4 regions of the Pseudoalteromonas sp. BZK2 genome follow, and region 3 is predicted to be linked to each of the others. Evidence: predicted binding sites of a transcription regulator. Region 3 holds the regulator's gene; each other region holds the start of a gene.

Region 1 (3,125 bases), on a different contig from region 3:
TTAAGTACCAATAAAGAACGTATGATTTGGTGCCTGCAGCAATATATGCCAAGTTGTGCGCGTATAAGTAACCCGCAAGGGGGCTGTGTTATCTGGGTTGACCTTGGTAGCCAATATGATGCGGTAAAGTTATTTCATCTGGCACTAGAGGCGGGGATCAGTATTACTCCGGGGTTGATATTCTCAGCGGGTAAAAAGTACCGTAGCTGTTTTCGTTTAAGTTATGGCTTGCCTTGGTCTGAGAGTTTAGAGCAGGCGATTAAAACGTTATCGCAGCTGACTGTGCTGGCCAAAAAATAAAAAAGCGCAGAGCAAGCTCTGCGCGAAAGGACCAAGTGTTTTGGTTCAGGGATGTTAATTAGTCAATTACTCTGCATTCTGTTTGAAAGTAAATAGTTGATACTCTTTTAGCTCTGGTACTAGCACCACTAACTCTTGCTCTTTATGAGCGATATCAGCAAAGCTGCCGCATAATGCATCTGCACGTTCTTCAAGTTGAGCTGCCTGTGTTTCTACGCGTGCTTCTATTTGTGCGCCCATGTTTTCCATACGTTGCTCAAACTCATCCATGTCGCCACCTGAACCTAAAAGCTCAGAACCTAGCGCAATTAAAATACTGCCCATCGATTGCATCATGGCTGACTCTACAGCCGATTCAATTTGCTCATCGAATTGGTCTTCAAAGTTTTGGCCAAATTTTTCGAAATTTTGCTGACCCATGGTAAACGCACCTTGCTGATAGAAGGCGTTTTGCACTTCTACACTGATATCGTCCATTAATTCTGAAATGTCGTTTAGGCCATCAATATTGAAAGCATTTGATACTTCTTCAATTGCTACGCCTGCTATTTTTACGCCATCAAGTGCGATATTGGCGACTTCAGGAAGTTGGCTGCGTAAGCTGTCTGAGTAATCTACAATTGCTTGCTGTTGTGAAGCATCAAGCGACACGCTTTGACCATCGATATATAAAGTGTGTTGATCGATGATTTTCATAGTGCGATTATCGGCTGTGTATACTTCTAACTCGCTTGGTGTAATGCGTACATCATTTATAAATTCAACATCACACTGCTCACCGCTGAATGAAATATTTGTATCATTATCGTTATGAGCCATTGCGCCGGTAGCGATAAATAAAGAACTTACTAACAATAACTTTTTCATTTTTTTCTTTCCTGTTTGAAATGACACAAATACATAATCAAATTGAATGCCAAAATTTATAAATTCAATTAATTCAAAAGTTTGTAGTGTTTTAAGGCTTTTTCAAAAATAGCGGGGAATAATTTTTTAACCATTTTTTAGTCAAATTAACTAAAAAATACACATGCATAAATGACTCTTATCGAAACGATAAAAAACTCTCACTTTTCAGAAATCAAATTTAGCGCTATTTATTCACAATATTGACATATGACCTATTTAGCATGGGTGTATGGCTTTATTTTGGTGGTTTTTTAGATACTAAATTACTACTGAGCTTTTTAATCTTTGCCAATTCATCGAGCAAATTTTAATCTCAAGAATTGGTCTCAAACACTTTATGGAGTGGGTTGTGGGTAAGACATTTAGTTATGACGCGCTAGATGACGATTTTGTTGAAGACGAGTACGAAATGGTCGGGCGTAATCAACACGACAAGAAAAAGCAACGCGTTAAGAAGAAGTTGGAAGACTATCTTGAACAAAAACGCTTGCGCAGAAACTTAGGCGATGACGACTTTGACGAGTACTTGAACGACTAAGCATAAATTTAGATAAAGAGGCAATTTGCCTCTTTATTGCTTTTAGACTTTGTTATTTGCCCAGTGCAGCTGCGATGTCTGATTCGAGCTGTTCAGGCTTTGTGAGTGGCGCATATCGCTTAATTGCTTTGCCATCTTTACCAATTAAAAATTTGGTGAAGTTCCATTTTATTTTGCGGGTGATAAACCCCGGTAACTCTGATTTTAGGTATCTAAAAACAGGGTGAGCATGTTCGCCATTCACATCGACTTTGCTCATCATTAAAAAGCTAACGCCGTAGTTAATGAGGCAGCCTTCTTTAATTTCCTTCGCGTCCCCAGGCTCTTGTTTACCAAATTGGTTACAAGGAAAACCAATTATTACTAAGCCTTGCTCATGATACTTTTCATGCAGTGCTTGTAAGCCTTCATATTGTGGAGTGAAGCCACATTTACTTGCAGTGTTTACAACAAGTACGACCTTGTTTTCAAAATCAGAAAAGTCAACGGATTGGCCTTGTAGGCTGGTAGCTGAGAGTTGGTGAAATTCGCTCATAGTGATAACTTTTTATTATTGTTGCATTGATTCTAACTTGCTTGGCATTTTTCTAAAAGGGTAAATTTTAATCAGCGGCTTTTCTTACTTGGGGATAAGCATCGCAGCTAACTTAAAATTATAAATAATCCCATTCCTGCCAGTGTTGTGTAGTATATGTTATGTGTTTTATAGGCCACGATAACAGACACAACAGCAGCACTTAGGTAAGGATTTTGCCAATCTAGATTTATCCCTTCGTCATTAATAAACACAATGGGCACCCAAATTGCGGTGAGTACGGCAGGGGCGCTAAAACTTAAAAATTGCTGCATTTTCGGGCCAACTTTAAATGGTAATGCGCGGTGTAAAAATAAGTAACGTGTGAAGAAGGTGATACACGCCATTAATAAAATGGTGATCATCATTGTGTATGCTCCTCTTTTGCTTGCCAGCGACTAATTAGATAACCCACTGTCATAGCGATAAGAGCCGCGGTGACAAGCCAAAGTTGAAAGCCCTGACTTTTTAATAGCGTTGCAACAACGCCTGCGGTGATCACAGTAGCCAGTGTTGCAAAGTTCTTTACACCCGGAATAACTAAAGCAATAAACGTGGCAGCGATGGCAAAATCAAGACCTAGGTGTGTTAAATCGGGAAGGAGGCTTCCTGCGACAATACCTAGCAAGGTCCAGATATTCCATGCAATATAAAAACTAAAACCGGCACTGAGTGCATAAATAAGGCGTACTTTCGTTCGGTACGCTTTGCGATGGTGCGAAAAAGCAAATAATTCATCGGTTAGTACAAAACTCACTGGCAGTCGCCAACGAAAGGGTTGATCTATGACTTTGTGGCGAATAG
Region 2 (3,125 bases), on a different contig from region 3:
ATCATGCGTTAAATGTTGACCAAATTGGCGCATGATCAGATGGTTTTTCGATACCTCGCAATTCGTAATCGATACCAGACTCAACACAACGCTCAGCAAGAGCTGGAGTTGCTAAGATCACATCAATACGTAGACCACGGTTGTCATCAAAACCTTTTGAGCGGTAATCAAACCACGAGTATTGCTCAGTTTTTTCTGGGTAAAGTTCACGGAAGGTATCTTTAAAGCCCCAGTTTAATAAAGTGCTTAACCATTCACGCTCTTCAGGTTGGAAAGAACACTTACCTGTTTTTAACCAGCGCTTACGGTTTGGTTCACCAATACCAATGTCGAGATCGGTCGGTGAAATATTAATGTCGCCCATCACAATAACATCTTGATCAGCCGTGTGGTTATCTTCTAAGTGAGTCATTAAATCTTTATAGAACTGACGCTTATAAGGGAATTTGGTTTCGTGGGCAATATTATCCCCTTGCGGGAAGTAGCCATTCATCACCGTTAGGTCACGACCATTTTCTTGTGTCACGGTAACACTGATCATACGACGCTGTGATTCGTCGGTATCGGTTGCAAAGCCTTTAACAACTGATTTTGGCTCTTGTTTACATAACATTGCCACGCCGTAATGTGCTTTTTGACCGTGAAAATAAACGTGATAACCCATTTTTTGCACATCTTCGAGAGGGAAGGCCTCATCATGTACTTTGATTTCTTGTAAGCCAATAATATCTGGTTGATGTTTATCAATTACGGCTTGCAATTGGTGTAAACGAGCGCGCAGGCCGTTAATGTTAAATGAGATTACCTTCATGGTGCACCTATTATTTTTGTTTCAGTGTTTAGCGCAATTCTATCATCAAACTAGGGCTTATTCATGAGCTAATTACGAAAATCAAATTGGGTAAATGTTGATCAATTGCTGCTTAATTTAAAAACATTGTTAACTCACTATTAATTATTAAATTAAATAAATAATTCAGTTGATCTGCTTATTTTTGTTTATATAATGCGCGCAAACCACCCGTTCATATTATGTACTATTTAAAGGTAAACCATGAAAAAACAATTAGTGATGCTTTCTCTTGCATGTATCTCATTTGGCTCATTAGCAAGCAACCCGCACTACTTTTCAGCTGATAACAGTATTGAATCGAAGTTATGTAGCTTAAGTGCAAACGAAGGGTTTACCGCTGCACGTAAAGAAGCAGCAAAGCATGGCATTTCAATGTCACGTTTTTCAAAAAGCATTTTATGTAACGGTACTGACATTCGTGAAATTGCAAAAAAAGCACAATCACAAGAAGTAGTAAAAGCAGCGGTTGAAGTGTTTGCTAAAAATGAGCAAAAAGAAACTCAACTTTGCATCACTGCACTTAAAAAAGGTTTAACACCTGTGCGTGAAAAAATTGGCAACTTAAACACGTTAAAATGTAATGGCGAAGCAGTAACAGACTTCGTTAAGCGTTACCAAAACGCAGCTATCTAATAACGGCATTTTTGTTATTTGTAAAAAGCGCTCTTCGGAGCGCTTTTTTTATGAAAAAATTACAGCAACCTATGAAAAGCTTGCTAAATCATAGGCTTAACAGTAACTTAACTAGATTGTAAGTGCTTGATTTTAGTCAATAAGGCATTTTGGCATTCAACTTGAAATAGTCTAATTGAATCTAATCGACTACAAGGAAATGTCTTATGAAAAAGTTAACTTTAGCATCTACAATTTTAGCAGCACTAAGTCTTTCAGCATGTTCTGCAAGTAACTCTTTAGCAAAAATCGACAGCGATTTTGGCAGTCTAGATAATGACAATGACGGCTATATCTCTAAGGTAGAAGCTGACGATGATGCAATTTGGGAGCATTTTTCAAACATCGATACCAATATGGACGAGCAAATCAGCCGTACTGAATTTAATGCATACATGCAATTAAATACAGGCAAGGTGGCAGCTGATAGTGAGGTATCTGAATCAGCATTTAAAGCTGAAATCGCTAAATTTGACCCAATCGAAAATGATTTTAAATCGTTAGATAACGACAAAAATGGTTATGTTTCAATTGAAGAAGCCGATGACGACGATATCGCAAATCACTTTGGCTATATGGATAGCAACAAAGATAAGCGTATAAGCCGCACTGAGTTTGTTAATTACATTAGCAAATATGGCAGCGACGTTGCCGAAGATGATGCCCTTGAAATGGTTAAAAATAGCTAATTTCAAAATTCATTCGTAAATATCCCCCAAAGCCAGTGTTTTACACTGGCTTTTTTACAATAATTTTTCCAACCTTGGCCGACTTCTGTCATAATAGAGCGTTAGTGATTTAAAATGACCTTTAGTAGCAATGGCCACAAAACGTATCAGTGATGAACAGTTAGTCGAAATCATAGAAGCCGCGATTTTTGTTGCTGGAAAACCTGTGTCTAAACGTCATTTAAAAGAGACAGTATTAGCTGATTTAAGCGTATCTATGCCGCGCATTAATAATGCAATTGAACAAATTCAAACGCATTATCAAACCCGAGGCATTAAGCTTGTTGCAGTAGGCAGCGGTTACAGGTTTCAAGCCTGCGCTAGTTTAGCGCCTTGGCTGGCAAACTTATGGCAAGAGCGCGCACCTAAATACTCACGAGCACTACTAGAAACGTTATCCTTGATTGCCTATAGACAACCTATTACCCGTGGTGAAATTGAACAAGTACGGGGGGTTGCTGTTGGCTCAGGAATAATTAAAACCTTATTAGAAAGAGAGTGGGTTAGGGTTGTTGGCCATAAAGAGGTGCCTGGACGCCCAGCGTTGTATGCCACAACATCCGCTTTCTTAGATTATTTTTCATTAGCTGGTTTAGATGAATTACCGCCGTTACCTGAACTTCAGGAGAGTAAAATCAACCAGTTATTGAGCGATCCTTCTGTGAGAGAACTATCTGAATGAGTAATGTAGAAACTGAAAAGTTACAAAAAGTATTAGCCCGTGCTGGAGTGGGTTCACGTCGTGAAATGGAAAAATACATCGATGCCAACCGTGTGAGCGTAAATGGTAAAGTGGCACGTTTAGGCGACCGTGTTGAAGCAACCGATGTAATTCGCGTTGACGGGCACGTAGTAAAAATTGAAGACAAAGC
Region 3 (3,125 bases):
GCTGATGGTACCGTGATGAGCGCCAGCGCCGAAGAAGTTCGTTATGATGTTGCGAAACGCTTCTTAACACTCAATGGCGAAGCTGAAGTCACTCAAGCGGGTCAAAAAGTAACGGCAAAAAGCATTACCTATGATATGGCTCAACAGCTGATCAGCGCAGAAAAAGACGAAAACTCAACAGATCGTGTACACACTATTTTAGTGCCTGTAGAAAATAAAAAAGACGATAAAGGCCAACCATGAGCACATTAAAAGCAGAGCTTTTAGCTAAAAGCTACAAAGGCCGCCAAGTGGTTAAAAATGTCGGTCTTGAAGTTGAAGCGGGCAGTATTGTTGGCTTGTTAGGGCCAAATGGTGCAGGTAAAACAACGACCTTCTATATGATTGTAGGCCTCGTACCAAGCGACAAAGGAAAAATAAGCATCGATGATAACGATATCACGCTTTTGCCAATGCACAGCCGTGCGCGCTTAGGTATTGGTTATCTACCACAAGAGTCGTCTATTTTTCGAAAATTAACAGTTTACCAAAACTTGATGGCCATATTAGAGACCCGCAAAGATCTTAACAAAACAACGCGCGAAGAGACGCTTAACAACTTATTAGATGAATTTAGCATTCAACATATTCGCGATAGCCAAGGTATGGCACTGTCAGGTGGTGAACGACGCCGCGTTGAAATTGCACGTGCATTAGCCGCTAATCCTAAATTTATCCTTTTAGATGAGCCTTTTGCTGGTGTTGATCCTATTTCGGTGTTAGATATAAAGAAAATTATTGAGCACCTAAAAAATCGTGGTATTGGTGTACTTATTACTGACCATAATGTTCGAGAAACCCTTGATGTTTGTGAAAAAGCCTACATTGTTTCTCATGGGGAGCTAATTGCATCAGGGACACCTGAGCACGTATTAGCTGACCAAACTGTACGTGATGTTTATCTAGGCGAGCAATTCAGGCTGTAACCATTACGCCACCGACTAGAGCATCTGCTAGACTTATACAATGACAATAAATCGATAACAGTGTCTTCACCGTTACCGATAACTTAAAAAGGATTGTTAGGGATACATGAGGCAATCATTACAGCTGCGCATGGGCCAGCAACTTACAATGACTCCACAACTGCAACAAGCCATTCGCTTGTTGCAGCTCAGTACATTGGATCTCCAGCAAGAAATTCAAGAAGCGCTTGATAGTAATCCTCTGCTTGAAGTGGAAGAAGCGGATTACAACGAAGAAAGCATCGGTAAGAATGAGCAAAAAGCGGAGTCTGACGATGTACAAGTCAGCGCGTCTGCCGACGAAGCACCTAGCGAATTCGAGCAAGAAAGCAGTGATGCTCTGAGTAAGGATACGGTTAGCGATGACTTAGCTATGGATGTTACGTGGGATGAGTACATGAGTGCCGCCCCATCAACATCGTCTGGGCCAATGCCTGAAGACGAGTCTATTTACCAAGGTGCTTCAACAGAAACACTGCAAGAATATTTAATGTGGCAACTACAGCTCACACCATTTAGTCCTACCGATGAAGCGATTGCCGTTGCCATCGTTGAAGCTATCGATGACTCAGGTATTTTAACGGTTAGCTGCGAAGATATTGTCGAAAGCTTTAATCAAAATAATGATGAAGAAGAAATCGAACTTGATGAAGTTGAAGCTGTCTTAAAAAGAATACAGTTATTCGATCCAGTTGGTATCGGCGCGCGAAGTTTACAAGAGTGCCTGTGTATACAACTTCGTCAATTCGATGCCAATACGCCATATTTAGCTGAAACTAAAATGGTTTTATCTGAGCATATCGAATTATTAGCAAGTCGCGACTATCGCACTTTAATGAAAAAGACTAAGCTTAAAGAAAACGAGCTTAAAGAAGTGATGACGCTCATTCACAGCTTAAATCCTAAGCCTGCGGATAGCATAGTACGCGAAGAATCTGAGTACGTCATACCCGATGTATCAGTGAAAAAAGTGAAAGGCCGCTGGGTAGTCGAGTTAAACCCAGATTGTATGCCAAAAATTAGAGTGAATAGCCAATATGCAGCGATGTCTCGCTCTGTTAAATCAAGTAGCGACAGCCAATTTATTCGTTCTCACTTACAAGAAGCAAAGTGGTTTATTAAGAGCTTAGAAAGCCGTAACGATACTTTACTAAAAGTGACCAACTGTATCGTGCAACAACAGCAAGCTTTCTTTGAACATGGCCCAGAAGCAATGAAGCCAATGGTGCTAAACGATGTCGCTGAAATGGTCGAAATGCATGAATCGACGATTTCTCGGGTTACAACACAAAAATATATGCATACCCCAAGGGGAATTTTTGAGTTGAAATATTTCTTCTCAAGCCATGTCAGCACCGAAAATGGTGGTGAGTGTTCTTCTACAGCAATTCGCGCTTTAATCAAGAAGTTAGTTGCTGCAGAAAACTCGGTTAAACCATTGAGTGATAGCAAAATTGCAGATATATTGGCTGAGCAAGGAATTAAAGTAGCTAGACGTACAATTGCAAAATATCGTGAGTCTCTAGCAATACCTCCGTCTAATCAGCGTAAAAGTCTGATTTAGACGTTTTACATAGAAGGAAAATGCTTATGCAACTAAATTTAACTGGTCGTCACGTAGAAGTCACTGATTCATTAAGAGACTATGTAAACACTAAGTTCGCAAAACTAGAAAGGCATTTTGATCATATTAATAATGTTCATGTCATTTTAGATGTAGAAAAATTAAGCCAAAAAGCAGAAGCAACTTTACATGTAAACGGAGGCGAGTTGTTCGCTTCTACAGAACATCAAGATATGTACGCAGCAATTGACTCATTGATCGATAAACTTGATCGCCAAGTCATTAAGCATAAAGAGAAATTAGCTCGACATTAAATTATGAAACTTAGTTCACTTACTAATCAGGACTGCAGCAAAGCTGCGGTCCTTTTTAATAGCAAAAAAAGAATTCTTGAGTATATTAGCGAGTTAGCTCACCAGCAGTTTCCTCATTTATCTCAACAAGATATCCTAGATGCTTTTCTGAACAGGGAAAAGTTAGGTAGTACAGGTATCGGCCGAGGAATAGCTATTCCCCACGGTCGAATGAGTGGTGCTGATGAACCTCATGCATTTATT
Region 4 (3,125 bases), on a different contig from region 3:
TTCGCGCGAAAATATTTGCACAAAGAGAAGTGAATGAGAAGAGAATGAGTAAACCACAAGATCATTTTTTACTTCCTCTAAAGCGCAGCGTCTCATGATCTCTTTGTGATACTTTGGTTTTCTCTGTGTAGCGCGAAGCGCCTCTGTGCCCTCTGTGGTTCAATATGTTTTGCACAAAGAGAAGTGAATGAGAAGAGAATGAGTAAACCACAAGATCATTTTTTACTTCCTCTAAAGCGCAGCGTCTCTTAACCTCTTTGTGCGATTAAATGTCTTTGATGTAGGCGTGAAATTTATTTCGCGCGTTATCTTATTATATTGCACGATGTAAAACTGCGGCTACGATAACTAGCACCTAGCACCTAGCACCTAGCACCTAGCACCTCACAACTTTACTGCATCTTATTCATCTCTTTCCAACCGGCTTTTAGGCTGTTGGCAAAGCTGATGAACTTTTCTTTCATGGTACGTTTAACTGAAATCTCGACTGAGCCTAGCCATACATTACCTTCAATAGTGATGGTTGGGCCTTGGCCTTTGTTTAAGGCAACTGATTTATTCTCTACACTACCAATCACGCTAAATAATTTAGATACCACATTTACATGTTCTGGCACGTAGATTTCATCGTTACCTAAAATACAGTTCACGTAAATGGTGACATGCTGATGTTGGAAAATCGCTTCGCTAAAGTCGAGTTCGATTGAGCCTAGGCAGTTTGTGATGTGAATTTCTTTTGGTACTACCCATTGGCCGCTGCGCTCATTTGAGCCCAGAATACTGCGTAGCTGCAGGCTTTCGTTGTCGCTGCTGTGGCTGTAGTGAGGTTTAAATTGCGCATGCTTTTGCGATTTGTAGTCAATATCCGCTTTCAGATCTAAATCAGCAACAAGCTCAACCAGTACTTCGTTGCTGGTGGCTTCCATTGCCTGATCTAGGCGGCGTTCAAATGCTTCGGCTGAAATAACAGCATGACTGTAGTTATAAATGAGTTGATCAATGACTTCTTCTCTTACTTGATCGATTGGGCGGTCTTCAAGTTTAACGGCCATGGTAGTTCCCTGTTGTGATTTTAAAGGTGATTCTTTAGTTATTAATTACAAAGCAAAGCTTAGGCCAGATTTTATTTCTATATAAATCATGAGGTTGTCTTTTTAGACGAATAAGCAATTTCGTTAAATTAACCACAGATTAATAAAATCAGCAACTAAATGGTTATTTTTGCAACATTGTGAACATCTTACCGAGCAGCTTGTAAATCTTTACCGAAATGAATATAAATCACCGCTGAATAGGTATTTAACTTGCTGAAATTTAAGGGGTAAATAGTTGGCATCATAGTCGCATTACTTAAACTGTCTTTAATCAAAAGGAGAAAGATTATGAACACTTTTAACAAATCTATGATTGCGGCTTTAGTAATTGGTGCAACTAGCATGTCAGCTCAGGCAAGCAGCTGGGAAAATGAAAGTAAAGATGCTTGGATTGATGGTAAGGCGGAAACTGTGCTTCTTATGAACACAAACCTTAACAACTTTGACATCAACACTGATGTAACGAATGGCAAGGTTGTACTTACAGGTAAAGTTGATAGCGAATTAGATAAAGAGCTTGCTGAAGAGTTAGTTCTTAGCCTAGACGGTGTTAGCTCTGTTTATAACAAACTAACGGTTGTTAAAAACATGAAAGCTAAGCACATGAAATCAGACAAAGCTGATTCTGCAGAAAGCGACTTAACCGATGCAAAAATCAGTACTGTAATCACCACACGTTATTTATTTAACTCAGAAGTAGGTGGTACAGATATCGATGTTGATACCGACAACGGTGTAGTAACACTAAAAGGTACTGTTGAGTCTGATGCAGAAAAGCAATTAGCGGTAAGCATTGCTGAAAACGCTGAAGATGTTCGCAAAGTAATCGATGAATTAACGATTGTTGCTGAATAATAGCAAGCCCTATATAGCCCAGCTTTGGCTGGGCTTATCTTTTTCAAGGAGTGAGTCATGGATTTAATACGTATTATTTTATCGGTTTTAATTCCACCTCTCGGCGTATTTTTACAGGTAGGTTTAGGTGCGCAGTTCTGGATTAATATTCTTTTAACTCTATTAGGGTATATTCCAGGTTTGATTCATGCTGTGTATATCATCGCTAAGCGATAATCACCGCATTAACCTACAAGGATGGGTAATGGAGCACAGCAAGGAAGGGCTGTAGGAGTAACGGACGATAAACCGCAAGGAGTTTACAGTATGGATAATGTAACTAAGCACAAAGGACAACAAGGAAGTAACAAGGCGTTATGGAGTAGCGCACAATGGCAACGCTTTATGGATAAGGTGAATGGAGATGACAGCAAGGATTAAGCTTAGGCTTGGAGCCCAAACGGATGAAGCTAGCGTAAGGAGGAGACTATATGGAACAAGTACAAACGCAATCAAAACAAGGATTGACCAATAATGGAGTTGCTTTATGGAACAAGCAACAGTGGCACGAATTTATGGAACACGCGAAAGCGGTTGCGCCACGATTAACAGGGAAGGCTGACGATAAAAACCCGATGTCATCTTCAGGTGACATCGGGTTTTTAACTACTTCAGCAATTTATCTTTATAACTTAAATTGATTTACTGTCTTATTTAGAGACTCTGCTAACTCATTCAAATCACGTGCTTCATCCGCCAATTCATGGGCATGATCTGCAGTGCTATTCACTAAGTGATTAATCGCTGCCAAGCTATTGTTAATATCTTCTGCAACCACAGTTTGCTGCTCTGTCGAAGTCGCAATTTGATGACTTTGATCTTGCACATTTGTCACAGATTGCGCGATATCTTGCAATGCTTGCAATACAATTTGTGTTTGCTCAACTGAGCCTTCAGCACGCTCTTGACCTTGCTGCATCATGGTTGATGCTTGTTGGGCAATTTGCTGTAAACGGCTGATCATGTTGCGAATATCATCAGTAGATTCTTGCGTTCTGCTTGCTAGTGAACGAACTTCATCAGCAACAACTGCGAAACCTCGGCCTTGCTCGCCAGCACGGGCTGCTTCTATCGCCGCGTTAAGTGCCAGTAAGTTGGTTTGCTCAGCGATTGAGTTGATAACATCAACCACCGCGC

The links. Region 3 encodes sigma-54, which starts transcription at its own class of promoters, with help from an activator protein. Its sites were predicted from a motif close to GTTGGCACGNNNNTNGNNT; they were not measured.
Region 1: the regulator sigma-54 is predicted to act here: its motif matches at 1,203-1,221, upstream of BIZ38_RS17310 (YggN family protein).
Region 2: the regulator sigma-54 is predicted to act here: its motif matches at 1,635-1,653, upstream of BIZ38_RS11560 (EF-hand domain-containing protein).
Region 4: the regulator sigma-54 is predicted to act here: its motif matches at 1,329-1,347, upstream of BIZ38_RS15605 (BON domain-containing protein).

Annotation. Positions count from the first base shown of each region.
Region 1 covers NZ_JACSOG010000033.1:26,547-29,671, reverse strand. Annotated here, with positions in the region: gene BIZ38_RS17315 (PLP-dependent aminotransferase family protein) at 1-300, shown strand, start outside; gene BIZ38_RS17310 (YggN family protein) at 367-1,167, opposite strand; gene BIZ38_RS17305 (PA3496 family putative envelope integrity protein) at 1,559-1,747, shown strand; gene BIZ38_RS17300 (glutathione peroxidase) at 1,800-2,282, opposite strand; gene BIZ38_RS17295 (AzlD domain-containing protein) at 2,390-2,689, opposite strand; gene BIZ38_RS17290 (AzlC family ABC transporter permease) at 2,686-3,125, opposite strand, start outside.
Region 2 covers NZ_JACSOG010000016.1:13,818-16,942, reverse strand. Annotated here, with positions in the region: gene BIZ38_RS11575 (energy-coupling factor ABC transporter permease) at 1-5, opposite strand, end outside; gene xthA (exodeoxyribonuclease III) at 2-811, opposite strand; gene BIZ38_RS11565 (exonuclease III) at 1,055-1,486, shown strand; gene BIZ38_RS11560 (EF-hand domain-containing protein) at 1,693-2,214, shown strand; gene scpB (SMC-Scp complex subunit ScpB) at 2,345-2,935, shown strand; gene rluB (23S rRNA pseudouridine(2605) synthase RluB) at 2,932-3,125, shown strand, end outside.
Region 3 covers NZ_JACSOG010000041.1:17,034-20,158, reverse strand. Annotated here, with positions in the region: gene lptA (lipopolysaccharide transport periplasmic protein LptA) at 1-243, shown strand, start outside; gene lptB (LPS export ABC transporter ATP-binding protein) at 240-965, shown strand; gene BIZ38_RS18825 (RNA polymerase factor sigma-54) at 1,072-2,568, shown strand; gene hpf (ribosome hibernation promoting factor) at 2,595-2,882, shown strand; gene ptsN (PTS IIA-like nitrogen regulatory protein PtsN) at 2,886-3,125, shown strand, end outside.
Region 4 covers NZ_JACSOG010000027.1:15,096-18,220, forward strand. Annotated here, with positions in the region: gene BIZ38_RS15600 (LiaF domain-containing protein) at 393-1,052, opposite strand; gene BIZ38_RS15605 (BON domain-containing protein) at 1,383-1,949, shown strand; gene BIZ38_RS15610 (YqaE/Pmp3 family membrane protein) at 2,007-2,165, shown strand; gene BIZ38_RS15615 (hypothetical protein) at 2,187-2,369, shown strand; gene BIZ38_RS15620 (hypothetical protein) at 2,420-2,629, shown strand; gene BIZ38_RS15625 (methyl-accepting chemotaxis protein) at 2,614-3,125, opposite strand, start outside.